DNA from 3 places in the Leclercia sp. W6 genome. Region 3 is predicted to be linked to each of the others. Evidence: predicted binding sites of a transcription regulator. Region 3 holds the regulator's gene; each other region holds the start of a gene.
The links. Region 3 encodes CRP, which controls carbon source genes, mostly activating them, when cyclic AMP is high. Its sites were predicted from a motif close to ATGTGANNNNNNTCACAT; they were not measured.

Region 1 (2,265 bases), 1.3 Mb from region 3:
ACCAGCGCCAGCGAACTGAAGGCACCTTCCTGGTAATCCAGCTCCGCACAGCGGGCGGTGCCGAGGGCGTGTGAGGCGGTGCCCATCGCCAGACCACGGGCAGATTTGGTGCGGATGCGCATGGCGTTCAGCAGCGTATGGCCTAATACCGCACCCAGAATACCGACATAAATGACGCACACGGCGCTGATCGCCGGGATGCCGCCGAGACTGCCGCCCACCGCCATGGCAATCGGGGTGGTGACCGATTTAGGCAGAATGGAGGCGGCAATTTCCGGTGTTGCCCCCATCAGCAACGCCACCGAGGTGCCGGTGATCATCGCCACCACGCTACCCACCAGGCAGATGGTAATAATCGACTTCCAGCGGGCGCGGATCTGGTGCAGCTGTTCATACAGCGGAAACGCCAGCGCGACCACCGCAGGCTGGAGCAGATCGTTGAGGACTTTGCTGCCCTGGAAATAGTGATCGTAAGGGATGCCGGTTAACAGCAGGAAAGGGATGATCACGACCATCGCCACCAGCAGGGGATTAAGCAGCGGGAACTTCAGGCGCACCGCCAGCTTACGTGCGGCGAAGAAGACTGCCACGGTGAGCGGCAGCGACCACCAGATATTAGCCATCATTTTTTCTGTCCTTTCTGTCCAATCACTTTACGCTCCCCATGTGCCAGATGGGTGCTCCAGCTCACCACTAAAAACACCACCAGCGTACTGATGGTGCAGGAGACGAAGATCGGGCCAAACTGCGCGCTCAGCAGATCGTAATACTGCATCACGCCCACACCGATGGGGACGAACAGAAGGGCCATATAGCGGATCAGTATCGAGCAGCCTGGCTTGACCCAGTTTGCCGGAAGGATTTGCAGCGCAAGCAGCACAAACAGGATCAGCATGCCGATAATACTGCCGGGAATGGTGATCGGCAGCAGGGAGGCGAGAAAGATACCTGCATAGAGGCAGGCATAAATCAGGATGAAGGCGCGCAGGTATTGCCAGATAACGATCAGTGTTTTATTCATGGTGGAAGCCCTTAATGGAACGCATTCATCATACAATTAAAACCGGAAACGTGCTACGGATCACATCATGACTTTTGAGCATACCAGACATTCCCATTCGGAACCTCGGGCATTCCCCCAGCCAGAAGGGTAAAAACATTATAAATCAGCCCGGTTCCATGAGCCCTTAAACAGGGCTTTCCACCATTACACAGAGCAGATACCATAGCGCCTCTTTTTTTACGGATACTGATATGCGTGTATTACTGGCACCGATGGAAGGCGTGCTCGATTCGCTGGTGCGTGAGCTGCTGACCGACGTTAACGATTATGACCATTGCATCACCGAGTTCCTGCGGGTGGTGGATATGTTGTTGCCGGTAAAATCGTTTTACAGACTCTGCCCGGAACTGCATCACCAGAGCCGCACCCCCTCCGGCACCCTGGTGCGGATCCAACTACTGGGACAATATCCCGAGTGGCTGGCGGAAAACGCCGCCCGCGCCGTCGAGCTGGGCTCCTGGGGCGTGGATCTGAACTGCGGCTGTCCGTCAAAAATGGTTAACGGCAGCGGCGGTGGCGCCACGCTGCTGAAAGATCCTGAGCTGATCTACCGCGGCGCGAAAGCGATGCGCGAGGCGGTGCCCTCCCATCTGCCGGTGACGGTAAAGGTTCGCCTCGGTTGGGACAGCGGCGACAGGCAGTTTGAAATTGCCGATGCGGTACAGCAGGCGGGCGCCAGCGAGCTGGTGGTTCATGGCCGCACCAAAGAAGATGGTTACAAAACCGAGCGCATTAACTGGCAGGCCATCGGCGAGATACGCAAGCGGCTGACTATCCCGGTGGTGGCCAACGGCGAAATCTGGGATCGCGAGAGCGCGCTGGCCTGCATGCAGGAGACCGGCTGCAATGCCATTATGATCGGGCGCGGGGCGCTCAACGTGCCAAACCTCAGCCGGGTGATTAAATACAACGAGCCGCGTATGCCGTGGCCGGAGGTGGTGACGCTGCTGAAGAAGTACTCCCGCCTCGAAAAGCAGGGCGACACCGGCCTGTATCATGTGGCGCGTATCAAGCAGTGGCTAAGCTATCTGCGCAAAGAGTATGACGAAGCCCTGGCGCTGTTTCAGGAGATCCGTACTCTGCAAAGCTCGGCGGATATTGCCCGGGTGATTCAGGCGAAATAGCAGCACGGTCAGCATCACGTTTTTGCGGCGCGCATTGTGGCGCCGAACGACACGGTCAACGTGTGCAAACGGGATGCG
Region 2 (2,265 bases), 930 kb from region 3:
TGGAAAACGGTGAGATTCAGTATCCGGTGAGTGAAATTACCATCGCCGGTAACCTGAAAGATATGTGGCGTAATATCGTGACGGTGGGCAACGATATTGAGACACGCAGCAATATCCAGTGCGGTTCCGTTCTGTTACCGGAAATGAAAATCGCCGGTCAGTAATACCCGTCATACTTCACGCCGCAGATGCGTTGGCTGCGCGCGCTCACCCCGGTCACTTACTTATGTAAGCTCCCGGGGATTCACGCGCTTGCCGCGTTACTCGGCCTATGGCCTCGCCCCTTTGGGGCCAGCGCAAGCGCTGTTCAAGGCACATGTGCCTTGTTCTGCAACGCGAATTATTTAGGGTATTAGTCGGTTTTTTTAATAATAAAAAGGAAGTGAGCAATGCGTAAAACCCTGTTAGCTATCCTCGCAGCGTCATCGCTGGTCATGAGCACCTCGGTCTTTGCCGACCTGGAAGACAATATGGACACCCTCAGCGAAAACCTGAAAGTGGTGCAAAAAACCGATAACGCGGCGGAGATGAAAGAGGCGTTAACCAAAATGCGCACCGCCGCGGTAGACGCGCAAAAAGAGACCCCGCCAAAGCTGGAAGGCAAAGCGGAAGATAGCCCGGAGATGAAAGATTTCCGCCACGGCCTTGAGACGCTGGTGGGCCAGATTGACGGCGCGCTGAAGCTGGCGAACGAAGGCAAAGTAAAAGAGGCCCAGGCGGCAGCCGATGGCTTTGTTACCACGCGCAATACCTATCACAAAAAATACCGTTAATGGGTGCCTGAGCCTTACGTCCTTGATACACTCATGAAATGCAGGGGGATTGTACTCCCCCCGCATACTCGCTCTACTCCTTGCCAGAGTTGCAATCCAGTCGGGCAGTCACCTCCAGTGAACCTTTGCGATAGCTAATTTCGCACAGGTTTCGCCGGGTTATCAGTGTGAGCAGGATTGCTGTTATTGCGGCAATCGTTGTTACTTTGATAATAAGTTTTGTGCTTTTCATGGATGCCTCCTTGCTTTTAAAGCGGGCGAGGTAGCGAACTCCACGTGTTCGGACGTGTCGTTTCGAGCCCCGCCCTGATTTTTCGTCAGGCGGGGCTTTCCACTTCCCGTCCCATGCATGAGACGGTCAGTCTCAAGCACCCACGGCCACTCTAACGAATCCTCATAAGAAAACCTTATCCAGCTCACACTTCTACGAGTCTGCTCGTAAACTTTTTCACTTCCACAACGTGGCTTTTGCCGTTCAGGAGCGTGATATTCATCACGTTAGGCCAGCGAAAAATCGTTATTCAGCGCAATTATGTGGCACAGATCACTGGTGCCGCTCTCCTTTCCACTTCGAAGTGGAAAACAACTCGCTACAAACCCCTTACACCCGGCGTTAGTTTTATCCCAGAGCCAATAACGGGGTAAGACGAGTGATTAACGGAACGGTAATAAACGACACTGGAGACCAGGCGGCGCAAACTGAACAGCTGGCCGACACCATGCTCAAGCAGATTTTTGCCCTGCTTAGTCATCACCACATTATCCCCAATGCCGTTCAGGAGCAGATGCTGACCTCCCACGTCCGCGCCATGGCGCACCGGTCGGTAACCGGCGAGCCGTTGCCAGAGGTCGAGGCTGACCTGTTTGACGAAATTTCACCAGAATCCATGCGGCTTGCCCGTGAAGTGGTGGCGCAGTTTGGCAATCTTCCTGATGAAGAAGCCTGGCTGCTCTCCGTTCACTTCGAAGTCGCCAAAGACAACCTTTAAGGAGCACATCATGGAACAAATTACAGTCGTTATCGGCGATCGCCTGGGTAAAGGCCAGAAGGTTGCAGCAGGCGTTGAAAAAGCGGGTGGCCGTGCGGTCGTGGTGCCAGGCATGGCGGCAGACATGAAGCTGGGCGACGTGATGAAGGCGGAGAACGCCACCTTCGGTATCTCCTTCTGCGGCAGCGGCGGCGCGGGTGCTATCACCGCCCAGACCAAATATGGCTACAAAGCGAAGTACGGCATGCGCTCGGTCGATGAAGGCGTCACCGCCATCAACGAAGGCTGCAACGTGCTCGGCTTTGGCTTTATGGATAAAGAAGAGCTGGGCGAGCGTCTGGTTCAGGCGTGGCAGAAGAAGCACGGCGCATAAGCATGAAAGAACAGTTCACCACCACGGTGAGAGTGAAGGGCAAAGGCGACGCCAAAGCGCGCGCCTTTGCCGACGCGCTGAACCATGTTCAGGCCGCGGTGATGAAAGCATCGCCGCATATCTTACTGCG
Region 3 (2,265 bases):
TCAGCAGGGTGTATTTCGCTTCGCAGTAATCGGCCAGCTGGCGGTAGAGCACGCTCAGGGATTCACGCAGCGGCTGCTCCCGCCACAGCCAGAACCAGAACCAGTTAAACAGACCGTACCAGAGTGTCCCCAGGGCGTAGATCAGCAGCGGCGCCCAGATCGGCATATTTCCCGCCAGACTGAGGGTAAAGATGGCCGCAATCAGCGAGGCGGGCAGCAGGCGGGCGTGCAGAGCGCTGATCTCCGCCGTGACCCCTAACGTCATCGCCAGGGCAGTCAGAATGAGGGGCAGCGGAATATCGCGCGCCAGCAGCAATTGCACGGCAAGACTACAGCCGGCAAACAAGCAGCCGCCAATCATCAGGCGTTTAAAAAAGCGTTTATGGGGCGTGTCGAGACCCGCAATGTTGCAGCAGGCGGGAACGAGAGAAAACAGAAGGCCGTATTGCAGGTAACCGAGAACTAAACCCACAGCCACAGGGAGACACAGCACCAGGGTTTGCCGCAGTGCGTAGTTAACTTCCGGGTGGTAAATGAGCCTGCGCCACATGGGTGAGAGAGACAAAAACGGCGTGTCATCGTGCGATGCCACGCCGTCTGAGCGGAATTAACGTGTTCCGTAAACCACGATGGTTTTACCGTGGGCGGAAATCAGATTCTGATCTTCCAGCATTTTCAAAATACGGCCCACTGTCTCACGGGAGCAACCGACGATCTGACCAATTTCCTGACGGGTAATTTTAATTTGCATACCGTCCGGGTGGGTCATGGCGTCTGGCTGTTTCGCCAGGTTCAGCAGCGTCTGAGCGATACGGCCCGTTACGTCCAGGAAGGCGAGGTTGCCCACTTTCTCGGAAGTAACCTGCAGACGGCGAGCCATCTGCGAAGAGAGGCGCATCAGGATATCCGGGTTAACCTGGATCAGCTGGCGGAACTTTTTATAAGAGATCTCAGCCACTTCACACGCGGTTTTCGCACGGACCCAGGCGCTACGCTCCTGACCTTCTTCAAACAGGCCCAGTTCACCGATAAAGTCTCCCTGATTCAGGTAAGAGAGGATCATCTCTTTGCCTTCTTCATCTTTGATCAGCACTGCCACTGAGCCTTTGACGATGTAATACAACGTTTCCGCTTTTTCACCCTGGTGAATCAGCGTGCTCTTCGATGGGTACTTATGAATGTGGCAATGAGACAAGAACCATTCGAGAGTCGGGTCTGTTTGCGGTTTGCCAAGCACCATGCGCTGTTATCCTCTGTTATAAGCTGGCTCCAGAGTCTGGCTCTGTACCTGTACTCTGGGGTTGCAATCGTATTCTTTCCCCTGCCTGGGGTCTGGCTGTCACACTGATTAGCAGCCTGTAATGTGTGATGTCCTCTGCATACATGTGCAACGTCAATGTATTACTGTAGCATCTCGACTGTTTTAGCATAGCTTTTGCCGCGTGTCTCCTGGTGTCTCGCTTCAGCTTGATGCAGGTCGACTTCCGTTGCCAGAATTGTTACTGGCGCGTAATCTGACAAGAAAAATGCAATCCTGGAGTGAGTTAAAATGCAAGCACGTGTGAAATGGGTTGAAGGTTTAACGTTTCTCGGTGAGTCCGCGTCGGGGCACCAGATTCTGATGGATGGCAACTCCGGTGATAAAGCACCCAGCCCGATGGAAGTGGTTCTGATGGCGGCGGGAGGATGCAGCGCTATCGACGTGGTATCGATTCTGCAAAAAGGGCGTCACGATGTGACCGACTGCGAAGTGAAACTGACCTCAGAGCGTCGGGATGAAGCGCCGCGTCTCTTCACCCATATCAACCTGCATTTCGTGGTGACCGGCAAAGCGCTGAAAGATGCTGCGGTATCCCGCGCGGTGGATCTCTCTGCGGAGAAGTACTGCTCCGTGGCGCTGATGCTGGAGAAAGCGGTCAATATTACCCATTCGTATGAAGTGATCGAGGCGTAAGTCCTGGATCAAACGCCGGGCGGCACTTCGTTTGCCCGGCCTACAGAACCTTGTAGGCCCGGTAAGCGTAGCGCCACCGGGCAACACGCCTCAATCGATCTTCTTCCCTTCCATTAACCGCTGCACCAGCGGCGTCATGATTAACTCCATCGCCAGCCCCATCTTCCCGCCCGGCACCACCAGCGTATTGATGTGTGAAATAAACGAACCCTGCAGCATCGCCAGCAGCCAGGGGTAATCGATATTGTCCAGATTGCGGAAATGGATCACCACAAAGCTCTCATCCAGCGACGGGATGCCTTTAGCGGCAA

Region 1: the regulator CRP is predicted to act here: its motif matches at 1,070-1,087, upstream of DVA43_RS02245 (CidA/LrgA family protein).
Region 2: the regulator CRP is predicted to act here: its motif matches at 1,306-1,323, upstream of DVA43_RS15400 (glycine dehydrogenase).

What each region holds. Positions count from the first base shown of each region.
Region 1 covers NZ_CP031104.1:461,664-463,928, forward strand. The annotation lists gene DVA43_RS02240 (CidB/LrgB family autolysis modulator) at 1-626, opposite strand, end outside; gene DVA43_RS02245 (CidA/LrgA family protein) at 623-1,021, opposite strand; gene dusC (tRNA dihydrouridine(16) synthase DusC) at 1,255-2,187, shown strand.
Region 2 covers NZ_CP031104.1:3,156,856-3,159,120, reverse strand. The annotation lists gene pmbA (metalloprotease PmbA) at 1-164, shown strand, start outside; gene cybC (cytochrome b562) at 390-773, shown strand; gene DVA43_RS15405 (Hok/Gef family protein) at 847-1,005, opposite strand; gene DVA43_RS15400 (glycine dehydrogenase) at 1,424-1,762, shown strand; gene DVA43_RS15395 (SFCGS family glycine-rich protein) at 1,773-2,135, shown strand; gene DVA43_RS15390 (DUF4312 family protein) at 2,138-2,265, shown strand, end outside.
Region 3 covers NZ_CP031104.1:4,083,264-4,085,528, forward strand. The annotation lists gene DVA43_RS19905 (YccS/YhfK family putative transporter) at 1-550, opposite strand, end outside; gene crp (cAMP-activated global transcriptional regulator CRP) at 608-1,240, opposite strand; gene DVA43_RS19915 (OsmC family protein) at 1,550-1,954, shown strand; gene DVA43_RS19920 (phosphoribulokinase) at 2,045-2,265, opposite strand, start outside.